DNA from 2 places in the Janthinobacterium sp. EB271-G4-3-2 genome. Region 2 is predicted to be linked to the other one. Evidence: predicted binding sites of a transcription regulator. Region 2 holds the regulator's gene; the other holds the start of a gene.
The links. Region 2 encodes FNR, which switches genes on or off when oxygen is low (the NO sensors DNR and NnrR bind a similar motif). Its sites were predicted from a motif close to TTGATNNNNATCAA; they were not measured.

Region 1 (15,583 bases), on a different contig from region 2:
AAATTCCTCGCCCAGGATGGCTTCGGCCGCCACCAGCGCGGGACGGTGGCCGATCACCAGCACTTCGTCGTTATTGCGCAGGCGCAGTGCGGGTTCCAAGGGCAATACCTTGCCATGCCGGCGCACGCGCGTGATGCTGGCGCGGCCCGCGAAAATATGCTGCAAGGCGTCGAGACGGCGTCCCGCGCCACGGCTGATGCGATAGGCGCGGCCCACCATTTCCGGCGTCGCCTGCACACCGTCGCCATCGGTCTGCGCGCCGCCCATCTTTTCCCACAATTTATCGGCTTCCTCGCGCAGGTTGACGCGCAACAACAGCGGAAAAATCTGGCTGGTGGCGATGACGATGGCGATCAGGCCGAAGATATACGTGATGGAATACGCGGTGACCACGTTGGCCTGCAGTTCGGCGATGCGGGCGGCCGGCAGCGCCAGCTTCGAGATGGCGTCCGTGGCCGTGCCGACGACGGCCGATTCCGTCGCCGCGCCCGCCATCATGCCGGCCGCCGTGCCCTGGTCCAGGCCCAGGAAACGCGTGGCCAGCAGCACCAGCGCCAGCACCACCACCACTTCGATCAGGCACAGCAAACCCAGGCGCAAGCCCTTGGCGTTGAGGTTGGCAAAGAACTGGGGACCGCCCGCGTAGCCGAGGGCAAAGATGAACAGCATGAAGAAAACGTTTTTCACGCTGGCGTCCAGCGTGATGCCCAGCTGGCCGATCAGCAGCGCGGCGATCAGGGTGCCGCACACGCCGCCCAGCTGGATGGGACCGAAGCGTATCTGCCCTACCGCGTAACCGAGCGCCAGCGCCAGGAACAGGGCCAATTCCGGGACCTGGTGCAATACCGACGTGATCGACTCGAGCATGGGAAAACCTTCGAAAAGATAACGGATGGTTACAAGGGAGCAGAGCGTTCGGCGGCTGGCGGCAGCTGGCTGTTGAACGGGCGCACGGGTCCCGCACGGCACCGGCGTATCACCGCTTGTGCTGGGAACGTATTGCAAAAGTGTTGCAACGTGGAATTATGTTCGGCGAAAATTTTATAAGTGTCAACAGGTGTTCTGTTGAACTCGCTTTGCGTTTCATCAAACATCGGGCGCACGATTGAAGCGGATGTTTGACACTGATCAGTAAAACTATTAGTAATGTTTTGGATGATACCAAAGTGCCTTGCGCACCAAAGGCGTCTCTTCCGGCAGGTCCGGATTGGCCAGCTCCAGCACGTGGCGCCGGGACAATTTCAAACCATCGGCGAAGCGGCCGAAATGGCGCTGGAACAGCTGCGCGAAACTGCCATCGGCCAGCATTTTCTCCAGCCCGATTTCAATATGGCGCGCCAGTTCCGGCCGGTGCTTGCCGACAAAAAAATACAGCGCGGCCGGGTAGCGGATGACCAGGTGAGTGTCCAGCGCCAGCGGCAATTGCGCATGGCTGGCCAGCTCGCTTTGCGCCTCGATCACGGAACGGGGAAAGTAATCGATGCGCCCCGCCGCCAGTTGCTGGAACAGGCCTTCATAGGTGCTCGAGGTATTGAGGCGCAAGCCGTTCGCCTGCAGGATGGCGGAGTCGGGCCAGTCGCTCATCTGGCCGGCCGACAGCCGCGCCAGGGCGGCGATGCTGCGCACGTCGCGCAGCAGCTGCGGCTGGCGCGCCCGGATCAGGGCCACTCGCCAGCCGATCAGGCCGCGGTCGATGGGGATGCGCACCGGAAGCAATTGCGTTTCGCGCGCGCGGCTCGTCATCGTCCAGACGACGTCGACGCTGCCCGACGCCGTGGCGATCTCCTGCATGGCGCGCGTCTGCACCATGCGCAGCGCGGAGCGGCGCAAGGCATAGGCCTGGCCCGAACGGGCCAGCGCCTGCTGCAGCAAGGCCGTCACATAACCTTGCTGCGGATCATCGATCGCCTGGTGGCGCGGATACACGAGCGGCTGCGGCGACGACTTGCCGGCGGCGGCAGCGCCCAACGGCCACAGGGCGGCAAGCTTGAGCAGGGGGCGGCGCCGCATGGCCCCTCCTTTCCAGCGCTTTCATCAGCGTTCTTATCAGAATGACAGTATCGCGCAGCAGAGTACGCTTGTCGACTGGAATACGGCAACTGTGTATAAAACAACAGCACTTTCAGGCTGGCCAGCAGCGATTGAAATTAATCCAGATCAATAAAACCGCAAATAGAAAATAAATCTGGCGTGCGGCTCTGGACGGCATGCTTGCCCCTCGCCTACGCTCTTTTTTTATCTGAAAAACAAGAGGAACCCATGCAGACAGCGCGCTTGAATATCATTGGAATGGATCACGAAGGCTGCGCCGACAGGCTGACGGGCGCGCTTGAAGCGGTCACGGGGGTGGCGACCGTCTGCGTCTCGCTGGCGCGCCACGGCGCCACGGTGCAATTCGACGAACGCCTGGCCACGCAGGAACGCCTGCTGGCCGCCGTCAACGACGCCGGCTTCATGGGCGAAGCGACGGATGAAGTACAGCTGGCCGCGTGCAGCGGCGCCTGCGGCCACTGCCGCCATTGAAGCCCGCCAGCTCCCAACTTACCCTCCCCGCGCGCCCCGGTCGCGCAGATGCGCCAGCACGCGGCGCGGCCCCAGCGCCTGCAGGTCGAACGGCGGCAGCTCGATGGCATCGAGCGTATTCTTGAACAGCAAGCCCAGCTCCGTATCGCCTTCCAGGCTCAAACGGCGGCTGAAGAACAGGGTGTCCGGATCTTCCTGGCGCCGCGCCAGCAGCATCAAGTCATGCACGCTGGCGGCGATGCACAGGTCCGGCACGTCGACATAGCGCTCGGCCACGAACACCGTTCCCTGCCATTCGAAATCGAAGGCGATGCCCGCGTCCAGCAAGCGCAGGCGCAGGCTGCGCCCTTCCAGGCTGCTTCGCACGTCGTCGGGCAATTGCGGCGCCAGCAGGCGGTTCAAGCCCTGCACGAACAGCCAGGAAGCGGGATACGGCGGCAGCTTGGACAGCAATTCGGCCAGCGGTTCGGGCAGCCGGTACGACGCGGCGGGCTTGCTCATACCGGGTTTGGCGGGGACGGGCAATCTTTCCAGTTGATCTTGCATGTGCTTCCTTTCGATGCGTTCAATGGGCGGCGTGCTGGTGCTGTTCCATGCCGGGCTGGCCGTGCCAGTAGCCATCGCAGGCGCCGGCCGGCTGGCAGGCCGCCAGCTGGGCCTGGGCGCCGATGCCGCTGATCTGGCCGCGGCGGGCGCGGTCGAAGATGGCGATGACTTGTTCCGTATGCATGGCCTGCGGGCTGATGCGCGCCACGGACACGCCCATGTCGCGCATGGCGTCGAGTTCGCGCACCAGGTTATAGACGAGGGCCGACTGCGTCTGCGTGCCATTCAACACGAGGAACGGCACTTCATCGCGCGTGCGCAGCAGCAGGCCGTCCGGCTCTTCCAGGCAGCTGTAGCCGCAATCGTCCTTCGGCAGGTTGCGGTTGCGCGCCGTGAAGCAGCGCGCGGAAAACGCCAGCGGCATGCGGCCGTAGGCGAAGACCTCCGTCTCCAGCCCTTCCGGTTTCTGGCGCTGCATCTCGGCCAGCGCCGTCTGTCCCATTTCCAGCGGCATCACCCAGCGCCGCGCCCCAAGGCGCGCCAGCAGTTGCAGGCTGGGGCCATTGAACAGGTTCAAATGGGGACCGGCGACAAAGGACGTGCCCTTTTCCATGCAGTGCACGGCGCCCATGTCGTTGGCCTCGACGCCGTAGCGGCCATTGCCCGTGATGCGGCGCAGGGTCGCCAGTTCCGCACCCGCCTCGATCAGCGCCTGCGTCGACAGCACCACCTCCTTGCCGGCAGCGGCCAGCATGTCGGCGATATCGAGCCAGTCGGCCAGGCGCACTTCATGCCGGCGCGAACAGACGGTTTCGCCCAGGTACACGATATCGACGGCCGTGCCGGCGATCTGCTGGTAAAACGCAAAGACGGTGGCGCGCGGCCAGTAGTAGAGCAAGGGGCCCAAAGAGAGTTTTAACATGTCTTTTCCATTATTTTTTAGTTGACAAAACCGTAGCGAGCGGTTCGCGGCGCGGCCGAGAAGCGCAGCTGAGCTAGAGCACAGCGAGCATCGCAGGCCACGCCCCGGGACGCGCAGTAGGTTTTGCTATTTCCAAGATCTATGGTAAGCGCCGAGGGTGTGCTGCTGGCCTTCGGCCAGCTTGTCCATGGACGCCATCCAGGCCGGCTTGACGGCATAGCGCGCGTTGCCTTCGCGGCAGGCGTCGATCGCTTCGCGCCACACGCGCGTCACCTGCGCCACGTAGGCGGGGCTGCGCTGGCGTCCTTCGATCTTCACGGCGCGCACGCCCATGGCGATCAGCTGCGGCAGCAGCGCCAGCGTATTCAGGCTGGCCGGCTCCTCGATCGCGTAATACTCTTCGTCGTTGACTTCGAAACGCCCCTTGCACAGGGTCGGATAGCTGGCGTTTTCGCCCGGTGCGTAGCGGTCGATCAGCACGCCGTTCAGGCGCGATTCGAGGCCGTTCGGCGTTTCCAGCCAGCGCACGGATTTCGCCGGCGAGCACACGCCGTGCGTGTTCGGCGCCTCGCCCGTCGCATACGACGACAGCGCGCAGCGCCCTTCGACCATCACGCACAGGCTGCCGAAGCCGAAGACCTCGATCTCGACTTCCGTCTTGGCGATCAGTTGCTCGACCTGCGCCATCGACAGCACGCGCGGCAGCACGGCGCGGGCGATGCCGAAGTGTTCATGGTAAAAATTGATCGCTTCGTAGTTGGTGGCCGAACCCTGCACGGACAGGTGCAAACGCAGCTGCGGGTGGTGCTCGCTTGCATACGCCATCAGGCCGGGATCTGCCACGATCATGGCGTCGATGCCGGCCTGCGCGGCGCGGTCGATGGCGCTGCGCCACACGGCCCAGTTATGCGGCTGCGGATAGGTGTTCAGCGCCAGCAGCACCTTGCGTCCATATTGGTGGGCGTAGCGCACGCCCTCGGCGATGGCCTTCTCGTCGAAATTGAGGCCGGCGAAATTGCGCGCATTGGTGGCGTCGCGAAAACCCAGGTAAACGGTATCGGCGCCATTGTCGATGGCCGCCTTCAGGGCAGGCAGGCTGCCGGCGGGGCAGACCAGTTCCAGCGGTCCGGCCACGCGGGTGGCGGTGGTTGATTCAAGCATCATGGTGTTCACAGTCCTGTATCGGCTCAGGGTGCAGACTATAGCCCCGCCCATACCGCCCAGTCCTTGACGCAGGTGAAGGAATGCATGCATGGCCGGCGCGCGTTCAACTTGCTTGACCTGGCTGTAAAATGCCCCACTTTTCTCCCTCACCGATTGCCCGCCATGCCCCGCAAACCGCTGCTGCTATTCCTGCTCACCCTATTCCTCACCGTGCTGCAAATACAGTGGGCTTCGCCCGCCGACGGCTACGACGCCGGGGCGCTCTCCGTGCTCTCGCCCGAGGCGCTGGGCGTCTGGGCCGGCGTGCTGCTGCTGTTCCTGCAAGCCGTCTTCGCGCGCCGCGCCATGCCCGTGCTGCGCCAGGCCGGCATCTGCACGGGCCTGCTGGCCGCGTACTGGCTGCTGGCGAACTACGTCACGTTCGACGCGCGCGTGGCCAGCTGGAGCACCTTCTCGGCACGGGAAATCTGGGCGCACGTGCTGCCCGCCTCCGTCGTCAGCATCGCCGTCTGCGGCGCCATGTACTTTGGCCTGAGCTGCTTCATCCCGCGCCTGGGCCGCGTGAAAAAAAGCCGCTGACGCGCTTTCTTCACCTGCATCAAGGATTCGTCACGCAACTGCACGCGCCCTTTGACGCCACTATATTTAGTGATTAATCTCCATAAAAACACCGCATGTTGTGTTTATTGGAGGTTTCATGACGACAAATGCAGTTCCATCCACGCGCGGCCAGGTCGATGTCGCCGCGTCCATCAATGAATACCTGGACCGGCGCGACTGGCGTGTCAACGCCAACGCCAACCAGGGTTACTCGCTGGGCGGTCTGATACTCAACGTGTCGGGCAAGGTCATCGCCAACTACTGGCTGGACCAGGTGTATCCGCCGGAAGTGGGCGCGGCGCACCGCGAAGCGGCGCTGCACATCCACGATCTCGACATGCTGGCCGGCTATTGCGCCGGCTGGTCGCTGCGTACCCTGCTGCACGAAGGCTTGAATGGCGTGCCGGGCAAGATCGAATCGGGTCCGCCGAAACACATGTCGAGCGCCATTGGCCAGATCGTCAATTTCCTCGGCACCCTGCAAAACGAGTGGGCGGGCGCGCAGGCGTTCAGCTCCTTCGACACTTACATGGCGCCCTACATCCGCAAGGACAGCCTGCGCTACGAAGACGTACGCCAGTACATGCAGGAGCTGATCTTCAACCTCAACGTGCCATCGCGCTGGGGCACGCAGACGCCGTTCACCAACCTCACTTTCGACTGGGTCTGCCCGGACGATTTGCGCGAGCAGATTCCCGTCATCGCCGGCCAGGAAATGGACTTCAGCTATGGCGAGCTGCAGGCGGAAATGGACATGATCAACCGCGCCTATATCGAGATCATGATGGCGGGCGACGCCAAGGGCCGGGTCTTCACCTTCCCCATCCCCACCTACAACATCACCGAGGACTTCGACTGGCATAGCGACAACGCGGAACGCCTGTTCGAGATGACGGCCCGCTACGGCCTGCCCTACTTCCAGAACTTCATCAATTCGGAACTCAAGCCGAACATGATACGTTCCATGTGCTGCCGCTTGCAGCTGGACTTGCGCGAGCTGCTCAAACGGGGCAATGGCCTGTTCGGTTCCGCCGAGCAGACGGGTTCCTTGGGCGTGGTCACCATCAACTGCGCGCGCCTGGGCCACTTGTGGCGCGGCGACGAGCCAGCGTTGATGGCGGACCTGGACCGCCTGCTGGAACTGGGCAAGACCAGCCTGGAAATCAAGCGCCGCACCATCGAGGAACTGATGCAGCAAGGCCTGTTCCCGTACACGAAACGCTACCTGGGTACCCTGCGCAATCACTTTTCCACCCTGGGCGTGAACGGCATCAACGAGATGATCCGCAACTTCAGCGGCAACGCTTACGACATCACGGCGCCGGAAGGCCATGCGCTGGCCGTGCGCCTGCTCGACCACGTGCGCGCGCGCATGGTGCAGTTCCAGGAAGAGACGGGCCATATGTACAACCTGGAAGCGACGCCGGCCGAAGGCACGACGTACCGCTTCGCCCGCGAAGACCGCAAGCGCTATCCCGCCATCCTGCAGGCGGGCACGGTCGACAATCCGTATTACACGAATTCGTCGCAGCTGCCCGTCGGCCATACCGACGACCCGTTCGAAGCGCTGGAATTGCAGGACGCGCTGCAGCGCAAGTACACGGGCGGCACGGTGCTGCACCTGTACATGACGGAAGCGCTGTCCGACGCGAACGCCTGCCGCGAGCTGGTGAAACGCGCGCTGAGCCGCTTCTCGCTGCCCTACATCACCGTCACGCCCACGTTTTCCATCTGCCCGCGCCACGGCTACCTGGCCGGCAAACATGAATTCTGTCCCACCTGCGACGCGGAACTGATCGCCCGCAAGCAGTCCGATCTCGCCCACCCACTCAAGGAAACGCCATGAACGCACGTCCCGACTTCACTCCCGCCATCACCCTGCTCGATACGGAACGCCAGCGCTGCGAAATCTGGACGCGCGTGATGGGCTACCACCGTCCCGTCGCCTCGTTCAACATCGGCAAGCAGGGCGAATTCCACGAGCGCCGGTATTTTACGGAAGCGAGCGCCCTGGTAGGCCAGCCCGCCTGCCATGGCTGAGTTGAAAGTGGGCGGCCTGACGCCCTTTTCCGCCAACGACTATCCGGGCAAGCTGGCGGCCGTGGTCTTCGTGCAGGGCTGCCCCTGGCGCTGCGGCTATTGCCACAATCCGCACCTGCAGGCGCGCACGCCGGAAGGCGCCATGCCCTGGCAGGACGTACTGACCTGGCTGCGCCGCCGCGTCGGCCTGGTCGACGCCGTCGTCTTCAGCGGCGGCGAAGCGTGCATGGATCCGGCGCTGGCGCGCGCCATGCAGGACGTCAGGGCACTGGGTTTCGGCATCGGCCTGCACACGGCCTGCATCTATCCGCAGCGCCTGCGGGAAGTGCTGCCCCTGGCCGACTGGGTCGGCTTCGACATCAAGGCGCCGTTCGCCGACTATCGTCATGTGACCCGCGTGGCCGGCAGCGGCGACCCGGCGCGCGCCTGCCTCGATGCCATCCTCGCCAGCGGCGTGGCCTACGAATGCCGCACCACCACCCACCCCGACCTGCTGCCGGACGAGCAGTTGCTGGCCCTGGCCGCCACCCTGGCCGCGAAAGGCGTCGACAACTACGTGCTGCAGCAGTTCCGCGCCGAAGGCTGCGCGGACGCGGCGCTGTCCGGCCGCCCCTTGCACGGCTATCCGGCGGCGGCGACTTTGGCGCAAATCGGCGCCATGTTTCCGCGATTTACATTCCGTAATCATGGCAGTTGATCCTGCGGCCCCAAAATTGCTGAAAGCTTCACAAAATTCCCCGATCTGCAACGCTGAAATGTCTTGCGTACTGTAATGTATCAACTGTGCCGCGTGCCATGCGCAGTCCATCAGATTCCTCACTCCGCATTACAGATAAGCGTCACTCATGAACGATTTCACCGCAGTCAGTCCATGCATCCCTTCCACCCACGCCGACATCCTGTACGGCCCGCCGCGACGGGATCTGCTGCGCGAGGAAGTACTGGCCGACCTGCTGGAAGCGACGGCCCGCCGCTGCCCCGAGCAAATCGCCCTGATCGATGGCGGGCGCCGCATCACGTATGCGGAACTCGATGCGCAAGCCAGCTTGGCCGCGGCGCGCCTGGTGGCGGCCGGCATCAAGCCCGGCGACATCGTGGGCCTGTGGCTGCCGCGCGGCGCCCATCTGCTGCTGATGCAGGCGGCCATCGCCAAGGCGGGCGCCGCCTGGCTGCCCGTCGATGAAGACACGCCCGTCGAGCGCCTGCAGGTGTGCCTCGATGATGCCAATGGCTTTGGTGTCGTCAGCTGCGCGCAATTCGCGCCGCGCCTGGAGCAGGCTGGCGTCCGGCGTCCCGTGTGGACGGCGGAAAGCCTGCTGGCCCCCGCCGCAGCGGGCGAACTGCTGCCAGCGCGCGCAACCGTGCTGCCCGAACATCCGGCCTACGTGATCTACACGTCCGGTTCCACGGGCAAGCCCAAGGGCATATTGATCAATCAGCGCAGCATCTGCCACTTCCTGCGCAGCGAAAACGCCGTGCTGGAAGTGAGGCAATCCGACACCGTCTACCAGGGCTTTTCCGTCGCCTTCGACATGTCGTTCGAGGAAATCTGGATCGCCTACCTGGTGGGCGCCACGCTGTGGCTGGGTCCCAAGGAGATTTCGGGCGACCCGGAAGCCTTGCCGCGCGCGCTGGCCGACAACAAGGTCACCGTTCTGCACGCCGTGCCGACCTTGCTGGCCCTGTTCGCGGAAGAAGTGCCGAGCCTGCGCCTGATCAACCTGGGCGGCGAGATGTGCCCGGAGTCGCTCGTCGAGCGCTGGTCGCGCCCCGGCCGCGCCATGTTCAACACCTATGGTCCCACGGAGGCAACCGTCTCGTGCAGCCTGGCGCGCCTGCGGCCCGGCGAACCGGTGACCATCGGCACGCCGCTGCCCAACTACGGCTTGCTGGTGCTGCAGGTGGCCGAGCCGGGAGAAAACCGTCCCTTGACCTTGCTGGCGCGCGGCGAGACGGGAGAATTGTGCATCATCGGCCCCGGCCTGGCCGAGGGCTACCTGGGCCGGCCCGACCTGACGGTGGAAAAATTCCTGCCCAATCCCTGGAGCACGGGCCCCGATGACGCGCGCCTGTACCGCACGGGCGACCTGGCCCGCATCGATGCCGACGGCCAGGTCCTGTGCCTGGGCCGCGCCGACGACCAGGTCAAAATCCGCGGCTTCCGCGTGGAACTGGGCGAGATCGAAGCCGTGCTGGCGCAGCAACCGGGCGTGGGCACGGCGGCCGTCTTGCTGCGCAAGGATGACGGCATCGACCAGCTGGTGGCCTACATCGTCGGCAGCGACGATGCGCCGGCCGACGCCCTGGCCGTGAAAACCCTGCGCGCGGCCTTGAACCTGCACCTGCCGCCCTACATGGTGCCGGGGCGTTTTGAATTGCTGCCGCTGATGCCGCGCCTGACCTCGGGCAAGATCGACCGGAAGGCGTTGAAGGCCATGCCGCTGTCCGCCCCGCCGGCCGGCGAGGCGGGTGTATCGGACGTGCCGGAAACGCCGGCCGAAGCGGCCCTGTTCGCGGCACTGGCCAAGCTGTTCCCGGGCCAGGCGATCTTGCGCCAGCTGGACTTTTTCAGCGACCTCGGTGGCCACTCCTTCCTGGCCGCGCGCCTGGCATCCGCCCTGCGCGCCGATCCGGCCTACGCCCACATGACGGTGCGCGACATTTACCAGAACCGGCAGGTCGGCAAGATCGCCGCCGTGCTCAATGAGGCGCCCGCGCTGGCCACGCCGGAAGCGCAATGGACGCCGCCGTCGGCCCTGAAGCGCTGGACCTGCGGCGCGGCCCAGGCGGCGGCCGTGCCGGGCCTCGTCACCCTGCGCATGGCGCAGTGGATGGCGCCCTTCTTCACCTATCACTTCTTCACGGGCGACACGGGCGACACCGTGCCGCGCGCCATCGCCGCCTCGATCGCCGTGTTCCTGCTGGCGACCCTGGCCGAATTTGCCATTGCGATTGCCGGCAAGTGGCTGATCGCCGGGCGTCTGAAACCGGGCAGCTATCCGCTGTGGGGCGTCACTTACTACCGCTGGTGGCTGGCCGACCGACTGATCGAATCGGCGCCCGCCTACCTGCTCAGCGGCTCGTCCCTGAACAGCTGGTGGCTGCGCGCGCTCGGCGCGAAAGTGGGCAAGGAAGTCGTCATCGGCTCGATGACCCTGCGCGCGCCCGACCTGCTGTCCATCGGCGACAACGTCAGCGTGGGCAATGCCGTCAACTTTGAAAACGCCCGGGTCGAGCGGGGCCGTTTGCTGCTGGGCCGGATCGACATCGGCGACGATGCCTGCATCAGCTCTTACGCGATCATGGAGGGCAATACCACGGTGGGCGCGTTTGGCCACCTGGAAGGCCAGTCGGCGCTGGCCGATGGCGCGGCGGTGCCGGCTGGCCGCGTATACACGGGCTCGCCCGCGCGCGACAGCGGCGCGTTTGACGTGGCCAGCCAGCCGCCGCGCCCCGCCGTCTCGCGCCTGCGTCTGACAAGCGAAACCGTGTTCTTCTGCTTCGGCATGGTTTTGATCGCCGTGCTGTTCTTCATGCCCGTCTTCCCCAGCTTCGTGCTGATCGACTGGTTCGACGAGCGCGAAATGATGCCGTGGCTGCAGGGACGCGACGTGACGACCCAGCTGGCCCGCTACTTCCTGCTGGCCTTCCCCGCCAGCGCCGTGCTGATCGTGCTCACCGCCCTGCTGTCGGCCGCCATCCGCTGGGGCGCGCTGCCCCGCTTGAAGCCGGGCAGCTCACCCGTGCACAGCAATATCTATTGCGCCAAGTGGCTGGTCAGCCATATCCAGGAATCGAGCCTGAACGTCCTGCACGGCATCTACGCCACCGTGTACGCGCCGTACTGGTACCGCCTGCTGGGCGCCAAGGTGGGCAAGGGCGCCGAGATTTCCACGGCCCTGGGCGTGGTGCCAGACATGCTGACTCTGGGCGACGACACTTTCATCGCCGACGCCGTCATGCTGGGCGACGAGCAGATCGATGGCGGCTGGATGACCATGCGTCCCACCGTCGTCTCGCACCGCAGCTTCGTCGGCAACGGCAGCTATATCCCGGACGGCACGGTGCTGCCCGAGCACGTGCTGATCGGCGTGCACACGCATGCGCCACGCAATGAACAGATGCACAGCGGCGATACGTGGCTCGGCTCCCCGCCCATGCACTTGCCCGCGCGCGAACAGGTCAGCGGCTTTGCCGAACACCTGACGTTCAAGCCGTCACTGTTGCGCCGCCTGGGCCGCAGCCTGATTGAAGCCTTCCGCATCGTCGCGCCACACGCCGTGGTGATCGCCGTCGGCTACACCCTGGTACTGGACGTGATGCCGATCGCGGGCGCGGGACGCTGGGGCGAAGTGGTGAGCGACCTGGCGATTGCCGGCCTGGCCTACGGCATCGGCAATTTCCTGGTGGTCGTGCTGTTCAAGTGGCTGCTGCTGGGACGCTACCGCAAGCATGCGGCGCCCATGTGGACGCCGTTCGTGTGGATTTCGGAAGGCGTGACCAATCTGTATGAAGGCATCGCCGTACCCAACTTCATGCGCTACCTGCGCGGCACGCCGTGGCTGCCGCTGGCCTTTCGGCTGTTCGGCTGCAAGATCGGCCGCGGCGTCTACATGGACACGACGGACATCACGGAATTCGACTGCGTGCACATCGGCGACTACAGCGAACTGAACGCGCTGACCTGCCCGCAAACGCATTTGTTCGAAGACCGCGTGATGAAGATCGACCACGTGGACATCGGCCAGCGCGTCTACATGGGCCCGCGCAGCTCCGTGCTGTACAGCGCCAAGGTGGGCGACAACGCGCGCCTGGGACCATTGACCCTGGTGATGAAGGGCGAACACATCCCCGCCGGCAGCAACTGGGCGGGCTGCCCGGCCGCGCCTTTGCGTAGCTGATTGCAGCTGATGGATTTTACGGTGCTCTTGTCAAGAGACGGCATGCTGGCGATCGGCATCGTGCCGCCGCCATCCCGCACGGAAGCGCGCGCGCACCTGCGCCAGGCCGTACGCGAAGCGGCGGCGCAGTGGCAAAACCTGGACATCGAGGCGATTTCCGTGGAGTCGACGCCGGGTACTCCTCCCCGCTTGCTGCTGGCCGGACGATCAGTGGGTCTGTCGTTCAGCCATGACGAGGGACTGTCGCTGGCCGCCATCGGCCTGTATGGGCCCGTCGGCATCGACGTGATGCGGGTGCAGGACATTGCCGACTGGTTCCATCTGGCACGCGATTACCTGGGGCCGCAGGTGGCGCAGGAGCTGGCCGCCTGCCCTGCCAACCAGCGCCCGCTGCGCCTGGCGCAGGCATGGACGGCGCGCGAGGCGGCGCTCAAGTGCGCGGGCAAGCAGTTGGCGGAGTGGGATGGGGTGGCATTGAATTGTCATTTGCAAGCCGTGGAGACTCCGCAAAATTTCGTGGCAATGTTAGCGACAATCCGGGGTCAGACCCGGCGGGGGAATACGGTCTGATAGACCGTATTCCGATTCCGAAGGAACCGACCCCAGCTTCACGCTGTTGGGTTGATTCCCTATCAATCCTCTTTACCGTCATCAGCCGCGCCGATCTGGACGAAAATCAGTTTTACGATAATACTGACGAGCAGTCCCAGCACCCCGATCAATTCCAGCATGGTCTTTCCTTTGCAGTGACAGCAGACCAGGCCACTGTAGCGCGAATGGCGGCGCCGGGCCAATATCAAATCAGGCAGTCTCCGATCTCGAAAAGGCATACGATTGATTTCCATCAGACAGTTCCGCTACTTTGTCGAAGTCGTCGATGCGGGCAGCTACTCGCGCGCGGCGGAAAAGCTGTACATCGCGCAATCGGCCCTGAGCCGGCAAATCAAGGAGCTGGAAGGCGAGGTACAAGCGCTGCTGCTGACGCGCGACGCGCGCCATATCGAGCTGACGCCCGCGGGACAGGTCTTTTATGAGCGGGCAAAGCGCATCCTCGACGACATCGACGAAACCGTGCGCCAGACGCGCCACGTGGGACAAGGCGCGCAAGGCATCATCCGCCTGCTGCATTCGAGCTCCGTCACCCTCACACCCGCCATCGGCGCCGTGCTGAACCGCCTGCTGGCGCAGTTCCCCGGCGTTTCGCTCGATGTGTCGAAGGGATCGTCGGAAAACCAGGCGTTTGATATCGAGGAAGGCCGCGCCGACCTGGGCCTCGTGCGCCTGCCCACCCTGCGCAAACACGCCAACATCGTCGTGCGCGAACTGTTTGCGGAAAAGCTGGTGGTGGCCGTGTCGGCGATATCACCGCTGGCCGCGCTGGAGCGCACGACGATTGCCGCCCTGCGCGACGAAGCGTTCGTCTCGATCCCGCACAAGGACCGCGGAGGCCTCAGCTACCTGGTGGCGGGCCTGTGCCTGGCGCAGGGTTTCTTTCCGAAGGCGGCGCGCGCCCTGTCGCGCAAGACGTCGCAGCTGAACCTGATCGAGGCCAATATGGGTATCGCCATCGTCCCCGACAGCATGCGCCTGGTGGCGCCGCCGGGCGTGCGTTTCATCGCCCTGCCGGACGAGGAATCGCACTCCGTCGTCGGCCTGATCTCGCCGCGCGCGGCCGGGGGCATGGTGGCCGCGTTTACGGAAGCGTTCGTGCGCGAGATGAATACACTCTAGCCTTCCGCATACAGCGCCGCATCGACGTCGCGCACGGCCGCCATCAGCAAGGCCAGCTTCATGACATCGAGCTGGCCATCCGTGCGCACGCGCGAGCACAGGTCGATGCCGTAGGGGCGCACCTGGCGCAGCGCGTCCATCACATTGGTGTCGTCCAGCCCACCGGCCAGGAAAACGGGACGGGGGCTGGCGCGCACGAAGCGCGCGCTGACGGACCAGTCGTGCGTGCGGCCCGTGCCGCCCAGTTCCGGCACCGCCGCGCCGGGACGGCCCGAATCGAGCAGGAAAGCATGGACGTGGGGCGCGTAGGCGGGAATCAGGTCCAGCGCCTCCGGCCCTTCCACGTGGATCACCTGCACGCGCCGCACGTGCGGCAGCAAGCGCGCCAGTTCCTCGACTTCGCCCGGGTCGATATGGCCAACGATCTGCACGGTGGACGGCTGCGTGGCGCGCACGTGTTCGGCGATGGCTTGCGCCGTCGTCTCGGACGTCAGCAGGAACGTGGCCACGGGCGGCGGCGTCCAGGCGGCGATCTGCGCGATGCGCGCGTCGGGAATCGGACCGGGGCCGGACGGCATGGCCGCCACCAGGCCCAGCGCGTCGGCGCCGGCGGCAATGGCCAGTTGCGCTTCGTCGATGGAAGCGATACAGCAGATCTTGATGCGGGTTCTCATGGCCTTGCGTGCTCAGTCGGGATGATCAACATTACAACACAGGGCGGCGCGCGCGCCAAGACACGCGGTCAAGGCCGGGCACGATTGTGTGCCATGCCGCAGCACGTCAACGAACAAGGGCCGATCCTGTGGCGCGCCTGATCGCCAGCCCGCGCTGATTGACATGCGCCAGATGGCGGACGATACTTGATTTATCCGGAATCGCCATTGGAAGCCGTACATGCGTATCGTCGACTTTGAAGTCCGCAAGGAGTGTCCGCCGCAGTTGTGCGACTGTGAGCGCGAGCGCCTGCTCGGCGATGCGCAGGCGGACCTGTCCATCCTGCGCCTGAACCTGACGGAAGAAAAGCGCCTGCTCGCGCACATCGAGGACATCGCCACCCATGCGCAGCTGCGGAAGCTGCAACTGCTGTTGAAGAAAAACCTGGGCGTGGAATTGCAGATTACGCCGGGCAGCGGCGAAGTGCGCACCGTGCGCGGCT
Region 2 (15,583 bases):
CGTTACCAGGCTACCGCATGTCTTCTTTTTCTCCCGCTGCCCTGCTGCGCAATCTGAAACCCGATAATTTCACCATCGCCCTGCTCGTCACCGTGGCGCTGGCCACCTTCCTGCCCTGCACGGGCCAGACGGCCGTGGTTTTCGGCAACATCACCACGGTCGCCATCGGCGCCCTGTTCTTCCTGCACGGCGCCAAGCTGTCGCGCGAAGCCGTGGTGGCAGGCGCCATGCACTGGCGTTTGCACTTGCTGGTGCTGGCCAGCACCTTTGTCCTGTTTCCGCTCTTGGGCCTGGCGCTGCGCCCGCTGGCGCTGACCTTCCTCACGCCCGACCTGTACATGGGCATCTTGTTCCTGTGCGCGCTGCCGTCCACCGTGCAGTCCTCGATCGCCATGACGGCCATGGCGCGCGGCAACGTGCCGGCCGCCATCTGCAGCGCCTCGGCCTCGAACTTCATCGGCATCTTCCTCGCCCCCATCCTGGTGGGCTTGCTGGTGGCCAAGGGCGCGGAAAGCAAGTCGTCCGTGGACGCCGTGCTGTCCATCGTCATGCAGCTGCTGCTGCCCTTCCTGGCTGGCCAGTTCCTGCGCCGCTGGATCGGCCGCTGGGTCGACCGCCACAAAGCCACCCTGAAATACGTCGACCAAGGTTCGATCTTGCTGGTGGTCTACACGGCCTTCAGCGAAGCCGTCAGCGAAGGCCTGTGGCATACGATCTCGGTGGAAACCCTGGTCGCCCTGGGCCTGATCAGCACCTTGCTGCTGGTGCTGGTGCTGGGCATCTCCACCTTCGTCAGCCGCCGCCTGGGCTTCAACAAGGAAGACGAAATCGCCATCGTCTTTTGCGCCTCGAAGAAAAGCCTGGCCAGCGGCGTGCCGATGGCCAAGGTGCTGTTTTCCACGCGTTCGCTGGGCATGGTGATCTTGCCGCTGATGCTGTTCCACCAGATTCAGCTGATGATTTGCGCCGTGATCGCGCAACGCTATGCGCGGCGCGATGAGGGGCGGGATGTGCCGGCCACGACGCTGTGATGGCGATCCTGCTCTAGCCGCAGCGCCTGCCGCAGCCCCGCCACTATGACCGCGTAAGCCTGCCGCCGGCTGGGCTCATCGGGCGCGCGCAGCACATACGCCGGGTGATATACGGTCACCACCGGGCGTCCCGCATGCTCGATAGTCGTGCCGATCAGCGGTGCCATGCTCGCCGCGCCATCCCTCAGGATGGACTTCAAGGCCGTGCTGCCCAGCGCCACGATCACCTGCGGCTGGACGCGCTCGATCTCTTCTTCCAGCCAGCCATGACAGGCGAGGATCTCGCGCTGCGCGGGCGTCTTGTGCAGGCGGCGCTTGCCGCGTGGCTCCCACTTGAAATGTTTGACGGCGTTGGTCAGGTAGACGCTGTCGCGCGCCATGCCCGCTTCCTGCATGGCTTGCTCGAGCAGCACCCCGGCCGGGCCCACAAACGGCAGTCCCGCCAGGTCTTCCTGGTCGCCCGGCTGCTCGCCCACAAGCATGATGCGCGCCTGTGCTGGGCCAATGCCGGGCACGGCTTGCGTGGCGTGCTGCCACAGTTCGCAGCGGCGGCACTGGTCCAGGCTTGTCGCTACTTCGCGCGCCGGCTGGACGCGTTCGGCGGCAATCGGGATCATGGCCGCGCCGCTGCGCTGGCCCACGCTGGCCGTCTGGCCCGTGCGGCGTTCGCCGTTGGTGGCGCCGCTGAGCATGGCGGGCACGATGGCGCCTTCCGGCAGGTTTTTCCAGAAACGCGAGGGGATATGGCTGTGCAGCAAATCCGCATTCACGCGCGCGGGATTGAAGATGCTGCGGTAGTAGGTCAGCCACAGGGCTTCGCCGGCATCGTCGATATCGGCCGCGTCCCGCATCAGTGCGGGTCCAGCGTGCAAGATTGTGCCATCCCATAGCATGCTGGCGGCGGGCGTGGCGATCATCCAGCTGGTCGATCCCATGCGGCGGGCGAAGTGGCGCGCCACTTGCGGCAGCACTTCGTGCACGGGTTCGAACCAGGCCACAAAACGCGGTGCCTCTTCCGCTTCGCTGCGTTCGCGGAAGCGTACATACGCATGCATGTCGTGCTCCTCGCGGTGCACGGCCTTGACCATGGCGTGCAGGCGCGCGCCGTCCGCATCGGCCGGCGACATCACGTCGTACTGGCCCAGCTGCCAGCGCCACAGCACCTGGTACAGGAAGGCCCAGCGGTCAGGCACGCTGAAACAGGCGGCGGTCCGCAGCAGTTCCACCAGCTGGCGCGGCAGGCGCAGCTGCGGCGCGCCGGTATCGGTCGCATCCGGCGTGGCGGAAAACAGGTCGCCATCGCCGGGACGCGACTGCCAGGCAACGTCGGCAGGCGGCACGCCAAGCGCGATCAGTTCGCGTGCCGCCGCGCGCCACTCGTCGAACGATTGCGCCAGCCTCACCACCGTGCTCATGCGGCCTGCAGCTCCGGCCACAGATACATTTGCTGCGGCGCCTCCGCCATGGCGCGCCGCAGGTGTTCGGAGGCGGTCGTGTCGCGCGCGGGAAAGTAGTCGGCCGTGATGATGAAGGGAGCGATTTTCTTCATGCTGCAGCGCAGGCGCGACAGGTCGGCGTAGCGCACCTGTCGCAGCCGCCGCAGGTCGACGATGCGCTGCGCGTTGCGCAGGCCGATGCCGGGTACGCGGGCGATCATGTGCTGCGCCGCGCGGTTCAAGTCCAGCGGAAAATGTTCGCGGTGCGCCAGCGCCCACGCCAGTTTCGGGTCGATATCGAGCGCCAGGTTGCCGCCCGTGGCGGGCAGCAGTTCGCTGGCCTGGAAACCATAGCTGCGCAGCAGGAAATCGGCCTGGTACAGCCGGTGTTCGCGCAGCATCGGTGGCGGCGCCAGCGGCACGCTTTTCGGGCTGTCGGGGATCGGGCTGAAAGCCGAGTAATACACGCGCTTGAGTTTGTAGCTGCCGTACAAGGTCTCGGCCGTGGCGAGGATTTGCTGGTCGTCGCTGGCGTCGGCGCCGACGATCATCTGCGTGCTTTGCCCGGCCGGCGCGAAGCGCGGCGCGCGTGGTTCCTCGGCCTTTTCATCGAGCTTGCGGCGTATCGACCCCATCGCCAGCTTGATCGTGTGCACGCTCTTTTCCGGCGCCAGCTTTTGCACGCTGTCCTGGGTCGGCAGTTCGATGTTGACGCTGAGCCGGTCGGCATAGCGGCCCGCCTGCGCGATCAGCGCCGGATCGGCGTCGGGAATGGTTTTCAGATGGATGTAGCCGCGGAACTGGTGCACTTCGCGCAACTCGCGCGCCACCTGCACCAGTTGTTCCATCGTGTAGTCGGCCGACTGGATGATGCCGGAACTGAGGAACAGGCCGTCGATGTAGTTGCGCAGGTAAAAGTCGCTCGTCAGTTTCACCACTTCGGCCACGGTAAAGCGCGCACGCGGCACGTTTGACGTGCGGCGGTTGACGCAGTACTGGCAGTCGTACAGGCAGTAATTCGTCAGCAGCACTTTCAGCAGCGAGACGCAGCGCCCATCCGGCGTGTAGCTGTGGCAAATGCCCATGCCCGAGGTGGCGCCAAAGCCGTCCTTGCCGATGGAATCGCGCTTGGGCGCGCCGCTGCTGGCGCAGGACGCATCGTACTTGGCCGCGTCGGCCAGGATTTCCAGCTTGTCCGTCAATTCCATGATGCACCTCGATATACTGTGTTTATATACAGTATATCAGGGAATGGGACTTGCGCTGACTTGACCTGTGCGATGGCAGAGCGCTATATATCGGTGTATATTACGGGCCTGGTTCTCTTCTCATCAAGGATACGATCATGCGCCTTACCTCCCTCGCCACACTGCTCGGCGCCGCCCTCTTCGCCACCGCCACCGCCGCCTCGTCCGCCCTTGCCGGCGAAGTGGTCGTGTCGGCCGCGGCCAGCCTGACGAATGCGTTCAAGGAGGCGGCGCAAGGCTACGAGGCGCAGTATCCGGGCAGCAAGGTGTCCTTGAACTTTGCCGCCTCGGGCGTGCTGCTGCAGCAGATCGTCAAGGGCGCGCCCGTGGACGTGTTTGCCTCGGCCGACCAGGAAACCATGGATGCGGCGCAAAAGCAGGGCCTTGTCTTGCCGGCCGAGCGCATGGACTTCGTCGGCAACAGCCTGGTGCTGATCGTGCCGCACGATAGCAAGCTGGGCATCAAGAGCTTGAGCGACCTGACGCGCAAGGACGTGACCCGCGTGGCCATCGCCAATCCGGCCAGCGTGCCCGTCGGCCGTTACTCGGAAGGCGCGCTGAAGAAGGCGAAGCTGTGGGACGCCGTGCAATCTAAAGCCATCGGCACGCAGAACGTGCGCCAGTCGCTCGACTACGTGGCGCGCGGCGAAGTCGATGCGGGCTTTGTCTACTCCACCGACGCGGCCATCATGAAAGACAAGGTCAACGTGGTGTTGGAAGTGCCGCTGGACGCACCCGTGCTGTACCCGATCGCCACCATCAAGGGCAGCGGCAATGCGGCCGAAGCGAAGCGCTTCGTCAGCTATCTGCAGACGGTGCCGGCGCAAGCCATCCTCGCCAAATACGGGTTTAAAAAGCCATAAAGTAGAACGACTGCACATGGATATCGCCTGGACCGCGCTGGCCCTGTCGCTCAAAGTGGCGGCATGGGCCACGGCGCTTAACTTGTTGCTCGGCATCGGCACGGGCTATCTGCTGGCACGCACGCGTTTTCCCGGGCGCGAGCTGCTCGACGCCCTGTTGACCCTGCCGATGGTGATGCCGCCGACCGTGCTCGGCTATTACCTGCTGGTGCTGCTGGGCCGGCGCGGCACCCTGGGCATCTGGCTGCAGGACAACTTCGGCATCAACCTGATTTTTACATGGCAGGGCGCCGTGATCGCTTCCACCGTGGTCGCCTTTCCCCTCGTCTTCAAGCCCGCGCGCGCCGCCTTCGAGGCCGTCGACGGCCAGCTCGAGCAGGCTGCCCGCGTGCTGGGCATTTCCGAGCCGGCGATTTTCTTTCGCGTCACCTTGCCGCTGGCCTGGCGCGGCATCCTGGCCGGCGTGCTGCTGGGATTCGTGCGCGCGCTCGGCGAATTCGGCGCCACCTTGATGGTGGCCGGCAGCATTCCCGGCAAGACGCAGACCCTGTCGGTGGCCGTGTATGAAGCCGTGCAGGCGGGCCAGGACGACGTGGCCAATACGCTGGTCGTGATCATCTCGGTGGTCTGCATCGTGGTGCTGCTGTCGGCTGGCCGCCTGGCGCCCGGGCGCGTCGCGCACAAAGGACGCTGAGGATGACGCCCATGCAACTCGACCTCGACATCCGCGCCACCTTGCGCTCCGGCAAACGCCGCTTCGACCTGCAGGTGCAATGCACGTCCGGCAGCCAGCGCATCGCCATGTATGGCCCGTCCGGCGCCGGCAAGAGCATGACCCTGAAAGCCATTGCCGGACTGTTTACACCGGACGCAGGCCATATCCGCCTGAACGGGCGCACCCTGTTCGATTCGGCCGCCGGCATCAACTTGCCGCCGCAGCAGCGCAACGTCGCCTACCTGTTCCAGGATTACGCGCTGTTCCCGCACCTGACGGTGCGCCAGAACGTGGGCTTTGGCCTGAGCCGCGGCTGGTTCAATCCGCGCGCGCGCGAAAAGTTGGCCAAGGTCGAGCATTGGCTCGACGCGTTTCACTTGCAGGAACTGGCGCACCAGTTCCCCGACGAGTTGTCCGGAGGCCAGCGCCAGCGGGTGGCGCTGGCGAGGGCGCTCGTGGCCGAGCCGTCCGCGCTGCTGCTCGACGAGCCGTTTGCCGCCCTCGATCCGGCCCTGCGTGTCAAAATGCGGCTGGAACTGAGCCAGTGGCAGCAGCGCCTGGACGTGCCCATGATCCTGATCACACACGATCCGGAAGATGCGCGCATCCTGGGCGAACACGTGCTGTATTTGCGCGACGGACAGATCGATAACAGGGAAGACCACATGGCATTGGGTGAACGCATTGGATAAATCGGCGGCAGCGGAAATCGGCCTAGAAGGTTCGGTATGGATGACGGTGGGTGGCGAGCACCTGGGCGGCGCCGGCAGGGTGGAATTGCTGGGCGCCATCGCCGAGTGCGGTTCCATCACGCAGGCGGCCAAGCTTGTGAAGATGAGCTACAAGGCGGCCTGGGACGCCATCGACGCGATGAACAATCTGGCCGGCGAGCCGCTGGTCGAGCGCCTGACGGGCGGCAAGGGCGGCGGCGGCACGCGGCTCACGCAACGGGGACGCCAGCTGGTCGACAATTTCCGCATCATCGAGCGCGAGCATGCCCGCTACCTGCGCCAGCTGGGCAGCCAGGCCGAAGGCATCGCCGACGATCTTTTACTCATACGGAGAATGGCCATGAAAACCACGGCACGCAATCAATTCCTCGGCAAGGTGGCCGAACTGAAACAGGGTGCCGTCAACGATGAAGTCACCCTGGAATTGCCGGGCGGCCAGCATATCGTTGCCATCGTCACGCAGGGCAGCAGCGCAAGCCTGGGCCTGGTGCCTGGCGCGGAAGCGTTTGCGCTGATCAAGGCTTCGTCCATCATCCTCGTGGCCGACAGCGAAGGCGCGCGCTTTTCCGCGCGCAACCAGCTGGCCGGCACGGTCACGCGCGTGCAGACGGGCGCCGTCAACACGGAAGTGGTGCTGGACCTGCCACGCGGCGGCACGATCGCCGCCATCATCACCAACCAGAGCTGTACCGACCTGGGGATCGCCATCGGCGGCAGCGTGACGGCGATGTTCAAGGCGTCCAGCGTGATCCTCGGTGTACCCGCGTAAATTGCGTAGGTCGGATTAGCGCAGCGTAATCCGACAACATTGTTGCCGCGTCCTGTCGGATTACGCGCGTGGCGCTAATCCGACCTACCCTTTTAATCCTTCAGCCTGGACAACCAGTCGGCGGCCGCCGCCAGCGCCTGTTCCAGCTCCTGCGCCGTGTGCGCCAGCAGGCTTGGGACTTCGTCCAGGCGACCGGCGTCGATGGCTTCCTCGGTGGCGAACGCGGCGCGGATCAGGCGTTTCGTGCCCAGGGTGCCGACGGAGCCGCGCACGCTGTGCAGGATGCGCGCCACGTCGCTGTGGCGGCCCGCCTGCAACGCGGTTTCGGCATCGCGCACGGGCGTCATGCCCTTGTTCAGCGCGTCTTCGACCATGCGCCGCAGCACGCCGCGCCCCTTCGCGTCGCGTCCCATCACGCGCATCAGCGGCGCCATGGAAAACACTTCCTCGTCGGCGACGCGCACCGGCTCGGCCGTTTGCACTTGCGGGCGCTTGGGCAGGTGGCGCAGGATGACTTCCATCATCTCTTCCACCACGACAGGCTTGGCGATGAAGTCGCTGATGCCGGCCGTCATGCAGCGCTCGCGCTCGGACGCCAGCACGCCGGCCGTCATGGCGATCACGGGCAGGCTCAGGCGCAGTTCCGTGCGGATGATGTGGGTGGCGCTGAAACCGTCCATGACGGGCATCTGCATGTCCATCAGCACGATGTCGTAGCGCAGCGCTTCCGTGCGCAGCCGTTCCACGGCCTGCAAGCCGTCGCCGACGACGTCGAGGGTGGCGCCCATGTGTTCGAGGATGCCGCGCGCCACGGCCTGGTTCAAATGATTGTCTTCCACCAGCAGGAAATGCACGCCGGCCAGTTGCGTGCCCAGCGGCTGGTGCAGGATGCGCTGCTCGCCGCCGTCGTTCTTCGTGATCAGGGCCTGATGCAGGGCATCGAACAGGCTCGAACCCGTGATCGGCTTCATCAGCACGACGTCGGCCTCGGCCGCGCTGGAGATTTCCTCGAGGTGGTTGCGGGCGAAGGCGTTGACCATCACCACGATGGGCTGCCGCTGGCCGCTGGCCGCCTGGCGGATGGCCTTCGCCGTGGCCAGGCCGTCCATGACGGGCATGTGCCAGTCGGCCAGCACCACGTCGTACGGCTGCTGCTGCGCCAGGCGTTCGCGGTACAGTTCGATGGCGGCAAAGCCGGAGTCGACTTCATCGGCCAGCCACCCCCACGCCTCGATCAGCTTGACGATCAGTTCGCGCGTGGTGCGGTTATCGTCCGCCACCAGCAGGCGCAGCTGGCCCAGCGTGGGCGTGCGCCGCGTTTCGGCCGGCTGCGCCAGCATCTCGAACGGCACGCTGAACCAGAAGCGGCTGCCCTTGCCTTCGCTGCTGGCGACGGCGATGTCGCCGCCCATCATGTGGATCAGCTGCTTGCTGATGGCCAGGCCCAGGCCCGTGCCGCCGAAGCGCCGCGTGATGCTCTGGTCGCCCTGTGAAAACGCGGCAAACAGTTGTTGTTGCTGCAGTTCCGTCATGCCGATGCCCGTGTCGCGCACTTCGAAGCGCAGCCAGGCGCGGCCGTTCTCGCTCTCGGCCAGGCTGACGGCCACCACCACTTCGCCGCTCTCGGTAAATTTGATGGCGTTGCCGGCCAGGTTGACGAGGATTTGCTGCAGGCGCTGGGTGTCGCCCACGAGGCGCCGCGGCACGTCGGGCTCGACGGAGATGGCCAGTTCCAGTTCCTTTTCGCCCGCATTCATCGTCATCGTCGTGGCCAGGGTATTCATGACTTCGTCGAGGTCGAATTCGACGGGCGACAGTTCCATGCGGCGTGCCTCGATCTTCGAATAATCGAGCACGTCGTTGAGGATGCCCAGCAGCGACTGGCCCGCCACGCGCACCATGGTCAGATACTTGCGCTGTTCCGTATCGAGCTTGGTATTGCCCAGCAAATACACCATGCCCAGCACGGCATTGAGGGGCGTGCGGATTTCATGGCTCATGTTGGCCACGAAATCGCTCTTCGCGCGGTTGGCGGCCTCGGCCCGGTCGCGTTCCTGCTCCAGTTCCGCCGCGCGCGATTCAAGTTCCTGCTGCAGGCGGTCGCGCTCGCTCATCAGGCCGTTGAACGCTTCCGTCAGTTCGCCGATCTCGTCGCGCTGCTGCACCGGCACGGGGGTGAAACGGCTGCCGCTGGTACGCAGGGCCAGCAGGGTGTCGCGCAGGCGCACCAGCGGCGACAGCAGGCGCACGGTGACCCAGCCCAGCACGGCTGCGGCCAGCAGCGAAGCGAGGATGCTCCACAGCACCAGCCGGTACAGCACGCCATCGAACGGTTCGAAGGCATCCGCCAAGGGCAGCGAGGTGGCCAGCAGCCAGTTCACCGATTTCAGGCGCTTGAAGCTGTTGACGGCCGTGATGCCGCGGCTGTTGGTGCTGACCATGCTGCCTTCGCCATCTTCCTTCAGCAGCTGGGTCGTCGTCAGGTTGGCGTTCGGCTGGCGCGGCTGCAGCAAACGGCTGGTATCGGGATGCAGCACATAGCGCGGCACGGCGCCGCGCGTGAGGATGAAGTAATAGCCGCTCTTGCCGATCTTTTCCGAGCGCAGACGCCCCAGCAGATTGTCCTTGTACAGGCGCAGCACGCCGATCACCACGCCGGCCACCTGGCCATCGGCGGCCAGCACGGGCGCCACCATCTGCACGATGGGCATGCCGCTCGATTTGCCGAGCATCGGTTCGGTGATCATGGGCTGGCGCGTGCGCAGCACGGTCTGGAAATACTCGCGCTCGGCGACGTTGATGCCCGTGCGCCCCGCCACTTCCGGCATGTCGGCCACGACGGCGCCATGCGCGTCGAGCACCAGCACGTCGTCGAACAGCACCAGCATCGAGCGGCGCGAATAGTATTCGCGCAATTGGGCTGGCTGGGCCATCAGTTCCGGCGGCTGCTGCCTGGCCGTCAGGGTGACGATCTGCAGCAGCATGCCCAGCTTGTCGTCGAGCTCGGCAGCGGTGCGGCTGATCAGGGACGACTGCTGGCTCAGCAGTACTCGGGTGAAGTCGTCGCGCATGTGCTGCACCTGTATCATGGTGACCAGCGCGATCATGGCGATCGAGGTCAGGCTGGTGGCCAGCGCGACTTTTGCTTTGATGCCGAGAGGCTTCATGATTTCCTTTTCAGTACCGGGCGGCACAGGCGGCAGATAATGCTGTCAGGAATTTTCCTATCAATACCCCAGCTTGGCAAGCGCCGCCGCACAAATGCCCCTCTCCGCATGGGCTTTTGACGATGTTGCCATATAATTAAAGTCGGAACGTCGTTTATTCAGCGAAATTGCGGTGAAATTGGCACACGGCAACCCGGTATGCAGTAAACTTGTTGTTGCATTTTCTAAAAGGTACCGACATGACTGAAGCGCTAATCACTCCAACCTTGCCCACAGTGACCGTGGAAGCGTTGCGTGCGCGATGCTCGACCTGCAGCATGCATCAATTGTGTCTGCCGATGGGCCTCGATATGGGCGACATGGACAGGCTGGACCAGATCATCGGCCGCCGCCGCAAGATCGTGCGCGGCGCCTCGCTGTTCCGCATCGGCGACTCGTTCCAGAACCTGTACGCGATCCGCCTGGGGCACTTCAAGACGTACCAGATCAATCCGGGCGGCGAGGAGCAGGTGACGGGTTTCCAGATGGCCGGCGAACTGCTGGGCATGGACGCCATCAGCGCCGACCGCCACCACTGTAATGCGGTGGCGCTCGAAGACAGCGAAGTGTGTGAAATCCCGTTTTCCAGCCTGGAACAATTGCTGGGCAATATGCCGACCCTGCTGCGGCATTTCCACCGCATGATGAGCCAGGAAATCACGCGCGAGCAAAGCGTCATGCTGTTGCTGGGCAATATGCAGGCGACGCAGCGCTTTGCCGCCTTCATCGTCAACCTGGCGTCGCGTTACGAAGCGCGCGGCTATTCGAGCAGCAAATTCCAGCTGCGCATGTCGCGCGAGGAAATCGGCAACTACCTGGGCCTGACCATCGAGAGCGTCAGCCGTTTATTGTCAAAATTCAAGAAGGAAGGCTGGCTGCGCGTCTCGAACCGCGAGATCGAGATCCTGCAGCCTGCCAAGCTGAAAGCCATTACGGCCGGTACCGACGTCTGCAAGTAAGGCTTATAACTCTTCATCCGCATGCAGCGCGATGCTGCGCTGCACGGGCCAGGTCCAGATGCCGGACAGGCGCCACTCGCGTTTGTCGTTTTCCACCAGCACTTGCCAGCGGCTGCGCTCGAGCATCGGCAGGGGCACCGAGAAATTGCCGGCCGCATCGGGCCGCACCAGCAGCTTGATATCTTTTTCAGGCAGGGTCGCATGCGCCAGGTGCAGCTGCAGCGGACCCTGATAGGCCTTGCCGAAGCTGTGCACGGAACCGGTCAGGCGCGCTGCGGCGACGTCGTACGCCAGGCTCGTATCCATGGCCAGGTCGCTGGCGATCGTGTCGCGCTTCAAATCCTGGTTGATCGCCTTGCCCTGCTTGTAATAGTCGCCCACCACCAGCGCGTCGGGCTGCGTAAACGCGATATAGCCCATGAAGCTGCCGACGACCACGGACAGGCCGGGACCGATCATCAGCAGCCATGGCCAGCGGTGCTTGTACCACGGTGCAACGGGAGGCTGCAGTTTCAGACTGTCGGACATGGTATTTCTCCTGTGTAAACGGCCAGCCCCCATGCGGGGACCGGCCTTCCTGCAACTTCGTGGCGGCGGCGAGGGCACCCGGTCCCCGTCCGCCTTTCCTTGTTAACGCGGCACGATGAAGACCGCGCTTTCACGCACATGCAGCGATGGATTGTCCAGCGATTGCAATTCGATCGCAATCTTGTTCGACCCCTTCTCGCCCACGCCGTGCGGTACGCGCAGGCGGATCGGCCAGCCCAGCGTTTCGGTCGGCTGCAAGGTCACTTCTTCGCGCGTCAGCAAGGTCAGGCCCGGCAAGCCGGAAGCGCTGATTTTAAAGTGCTGGCTTTGCTCGGACGTGTTCATGATCTGCAGGCGGTAGACGTTTTCGATCATGCCGTCTTCCACCTCGCGCCCCATCGAACCGCGGTCGCGGATCACGTCCATTTTCAGGGGGGTGCGCAGGGCCAGCGAGGTACATACGGCGATGATGATCAGGGCCAGGATGGAAGTGTAGATCAAGACGCGCGGGCGCATGGCGCGCTGGCGTATCTGCTTCGAATTGAAGTTGTTTTCCATCGCATGGTCGGTGCTGTAGCGTATCAGGCCACGCGGCCGCTCGACCTTGTCCATCACGCTGTTGCAGGCATCGACGCAGGCGGCGCAGCCGATGCATTCATACTGCAGGCCGTTGCGGATATCGATACCGGTCGGACACACCTGCACGCACAGTGTACAGTCGATGCAATCGCCCAGCTTGTCGTTGTTGCCGGCCTTCTTGCTCATGGCGCCGCGTGGTTCGCCGCGCTTGGCATCGTAGGTGATGATCAGGGTGTCCTGGTCGAACATGGCGCTCTGGAAGCGCGCGTAGGGGCACATGTATTTGCACACCTGCTCGCGCAGCCAGCCCGCGTTGCCGTAGGTTGCCAGGCTGTAGAACAAGACCCAGAACCATTCCCAGGGACCGAAATTCAAGGTGGTCACCTCGCGCGCCAGTTCCTTGATCGGCGTGAAGTAGCCGACAAAGGTAAAGCCCGTCCACAGGGCGATGGCGCCCCACACCAGGTGCTTGGCCGTCTTCTTGAATGCCTTGCGCACGGAAGGGCCCTGCTTGTCGAGGGCCATGCGCGCGCTGCGCGTGCCCTCGATGCGGCGTTCGACCCACAGGAAGATTTCCGTGTATACCGTTTGCGGGCAAGAGAACCCGCACCACACCCGCCCGGCAATGGCCGTGACGAGGAACAACAAATACGCACAGATGATCAGCAGGGCCGCCAGATAGATGAAATCCTGGGGCCACAGCACGACGCCGAAAATGTAGAACTTGCGCGTGGTCAAATCGAACAGCAGGGCTTGCCTGCCATTCCAGGTCAACCACGGCAAGCCGTAGAACGCGAGCTGGGTAAGCCATACGCATACCCATCGCCAGGTAGCGTAGCGTCCTTTGGCCTCGCGAGGGTAGATCTGCTCGCGGGCCGCATACATCTTGATGACTTGAGGTTCCATTACATCATTTCACGGGCGTCTGGGGATTCGACAGGCTCCAGACATACGCCGACAGCACGTGTACCTTGGATTCGCCGAGGAAATCGCTGAAGGCCGGCATGGTGTTGCTGCGTCCCTTGCGCACGGTTTCCATGATGGTGTCGGCGCTGCCGCCATACAGCCAGACCTTGTCCGTCAGGTTAGGCGCACCGAGCATCTGGTTGCCCTTCGCATCGGCGCCGTGACAGGCCATGCAGGCGCCAAACTTGGCCTTGCCCAGCACGGACTTGACGGGGTCCGAGGTGGAGCCGGACAGGCTCAGCACGTAATGGGCCACGTTCTCGACATCCTTTTCGGAACCCAGCGCGGCGCCCATCGGCGGCATCTGCCCATTGCGGCCGTGCAGGATGGTGGTCTTGATGATGTCGGGTTCGCCGCCATACAGCCAGTCCTTGTCCGTCAGGTTGGGGAAGCCCTTGTTGCCGCGCGCATCCGAACCGTGGCATTGCGCGCAGTAGGTCAGGAACAGGCGCTGGCCGATGGCTTGCGCCTGCGGATCGGCCGCCACCGTCTTCAAGTCCTGGCTCAGGTACTTGTTGAACAGGGGGCCGTAGTCGGCTTCCGCCTTCTTCAGCTCTTCCTCGTACTGGCCCGTGGATTTCCAGCCCAGGCTGCCGGCATAGTTGCCCAGGCCCGGATACAGGAACAGGTAGGCCAGCGCGAAGACGATGGTGATGTAGAACAGCCACATCCACCAGCGCGGCATCGGCGTGTTGAGTTCCTTCAAGTCCTCGTCCCACACGTGGCCCGTGGTGCCGTCGGCGGGGGCGCCGGCGGCCACTTTCACTTTCGACTGCGAGTACAGCAGCACGCCGCAGCCGATGATGCCCAGCAGGGACAGCACGATGATGTAGATGTTCCAGAAGCCATTGGTAAAGTCAGCCATGGTTATGCTCCTTCGCCAGGTTCATCTCGGCCTCGGCCGGATAGTCGAGCGCCTCGTCGGCGAACGGCAGGCGCGCCGCCGCGTCGAAGTCGCTATTGCTGCGGCTGAACGTCCACCACAGGATGCCCACGAACGTCGTAAAGGAAACCACCGTCATGACGCTGCTGGCGCTGTCAAACAGGTTTTCGATTGCCATGCTAATTCCTTGTTTTGATTAATGTACCGAGGCCTTGCAGATAGGCGACCAGGGCGTCTTCTTCCGTCTTGTCCTGCAGCTGCGCGGGGCCGGCGGCGATTTCCGCGTCGCTGTACGGCTGGCCCAGGCGTTGCAGGGCGCGCATCTTCGGCATGATGTCGTCGGGCACCAGCTTGGTCTTCGCCAGCCATGGGTAGGCCGGCATGTTCGACTCGGGCACCACGTCGCGCGGGTTGTTCAAGTGCGTGCGGTGCCATTCGTCGCTGTAGCGGGCGCCCACGCGGGCCAGGTCGGGCCCCGTGCGCTTGGAACCCCACTGGAACGGACGGTCGTAGACGAACTCGCCGGCGACCGAATAGTGGCCATAGCGTTCCGTTTCCGCGCGCAGCGGACGCACCATCTGCGAATGGCAGTTGTAGCAGCCTTCGCGCACGTAGATGTCGCGGCCGGCCAGGCGCAGCGGCGAGTACGGCTTCAGGCCGGCGACGGGCTCCGTCGTGCTCTTCTGGAAGAACAGGGGGACGATCTCGACGGCGCCGCCGATGCTGATCACCACCGTGACCAGGGCGATCAGCAGCCAGGGGTTTTTCTCAATCCATGCATGTGAAAATTTCATTTGCTTTTGCTCCTATCAGGCGTGCGCCGCGTTCAGTTCCGGAATGCGGGCGACGGGGAGTTTGCTGCCGCGCAGAGTCATCCAGGTGTTGTAGCCCATGATGCACATACCCGACAGGTACAGCAGGCCACCGGCCACGCGCACCACGTAGTACGGATACGTTGCTTTCACGCTTTCGACAAAGGTGTAGGTCAGGGTGCCGTCCGGATTGACCGCGCGCCACATCAGGCCCTGCATCACGCCGGCGATCCACATTGCGGCGATGTACAGCACGATGCCGATGGTGGCCACCCAGAAGTGCACGTCGACCAGGCGCGTGCTGTGCATCTGCGTGCGGCCCGCCAGGCGCGGCAGCAGGTAGTAGATCGAACCCATGGTGATGAAGCCCACCCAGCCCAGGGCGCCCGCATGCACGTGGGCAACGGTCCAGTCGGTGTAGTGCGACAGCGAGTTGATGGTCTTGATCGACATCATCGGACCTTCGAAGGTGGCGATGCCGTAGAACGACAGCGAGACGATCATGAACTTCAGGATCGGGTCGGTGCGCAGCTTGTGCCAGGCGCCCGACAGGGTCATGATGCCGTTGATCATGCCGCCCCAGCTTGGCGCCAGCAGGACCAGCGAGAAGACCATGCCGATCGATTGCGTCCAGTCAGGCAATGCCGTGTAGTGCAGGTGATGCGGGCCCGCCCACATGTAGGTGAAGATCAGCGCCCAGAAGTGGACGATGGACAGACGGTACGAGTACACGGGGCGCTCGGCCTGTTTCGGGATGAAGTAGTAGACCATGCCCAGGTAGCCGGCGGTCAGGATGAAACCCACCGCGTTATGGCCGTACCACCACTGGATCATGGCGTCCTGCACGCCCGCATAGGC

Region 1: the regulator FNR is predicted to act here: its motif matches at 5,219-5,232, upstream of ubiU (ubiquinone anaerobic biosynthesis protein UbiU).

The regions. Positions count from the first base shown of each region.
Region 1 is NZ_JACYMG010000005.1:161,450-177,032, reverse strand. It holds gene aspT (aspartate-alanine antiporter) at 1-867, opposite strand, end outside; gene IGS55_RS12995 (substrate-binding periplasmic protein) at 1,141-2,010, opposite strand; gene IGS55_RS12990 (heavy-metal-associated domain-containing protein) at 2,260-2,523, shown strand; gene ubiT (ubiquinone anaerobic biosynthesis accessory factor UbiT) at 2,542-3,069, opposite strand; gene ubiV (ubiquinone anaerobic biosynthesis protein UbiV) at 3,089-3,991, opposite strand; gene ubiU (ubiquinone anaerobic biosynthesis protein UbiU) at 4,118-5,155, opposite strand; gene IGS55_RS12970 (hypothetical protein) at 5,318-5,734, shown strand; gene IGS55_RS12965 (ribonucleoside triphosphate reductase) at 5,853-7,601, shown strand; gene nrdD (anaerobic ribonucleoside-triphosphate reductase) at 7,598-7,795, shown strand; gene IGS55_RS12960 (anaerobic ribonucleoside-triphosphate reductase activating protein) at 7,788-8,492, shown strand; gene IGS55_RS12955 (Pls/PosA family non-ribosomal peptide synthetase) at 8,641-12,696, shown strand; gene IGS55_RS12950 (4'-phosphopantetheinyl transferase family protein) at 12,739-13,266, shown strand; gene IGS55_RS12945 (LysR family transcriptional regulator) at 13,531-14,427, shown strand; gene IGS55_RS12940 (phosphoribosylanthranilate isomerase) at 14,424-15,101, opposite strand; gene IGS55_RS12935 (hypothetical protein) at 15,322-15,583, shown strand, end outside.
Region 2 is NZ_JACYMG010000004.1:60,719-76,301, reverse strand. It holds gene IGS55_RS10560 (bile acid:sodium symporter family protein) at 18-1,031, shown strand; gene IGS55_RS10555 (UdgX family uracil-DNA binding protein) at 983-2,446, opposite strand; gene IGS55_RS10550 (putative DNA modification/repair radical SAM protein) at 2,443-3,675, opposite strand; gene modA (molybdate ABC transporter substrate-binding protein) at 3,813-4,577, shown strand; gene modB (molybdate ABC transporter permease subunit) at 4,594-5,271, shown strand; gene IGS55_RS10535 (sulfate/molybdate ABC transporter ATP-binding protein) at 5,283-5,984, shown strand; gene IGS55_RS10530 (TOBE domain-containing protein) at 6,025-6,792, shown strand; gene IGS55_RS10525 (response regulator) at 6,885-9,959, opposite strand; gene fnr (fumarate/nitrate reduction transcriptional regulator Fnr) at 10,199-10,957, shown strand; gene IGS55_RS10515 (FixH family protein) at 10,961-11,485, opposite strand; gene ccoG (cytochrome c oxidase accessory protein CcoG) at 11,588-12,970, opposite strand; gene ccoP (cytochrome-c oxidase, cbb3-type subunit III) at 12,975-13,895, opposite strand; gene IGS55_RS10500 (cbb3-type cytochrome oxidase subunit 3) at 13,888-14,091, opposite strand; gene ccoO (cytochrome-c oxidase, cbb3-type subunit II) at 14,093-14,707, opposite strand; gene ccoN (cytochrome-c oxidase, cbb3-type subunit I) at 14,723-15,583, opposite strand, start outside.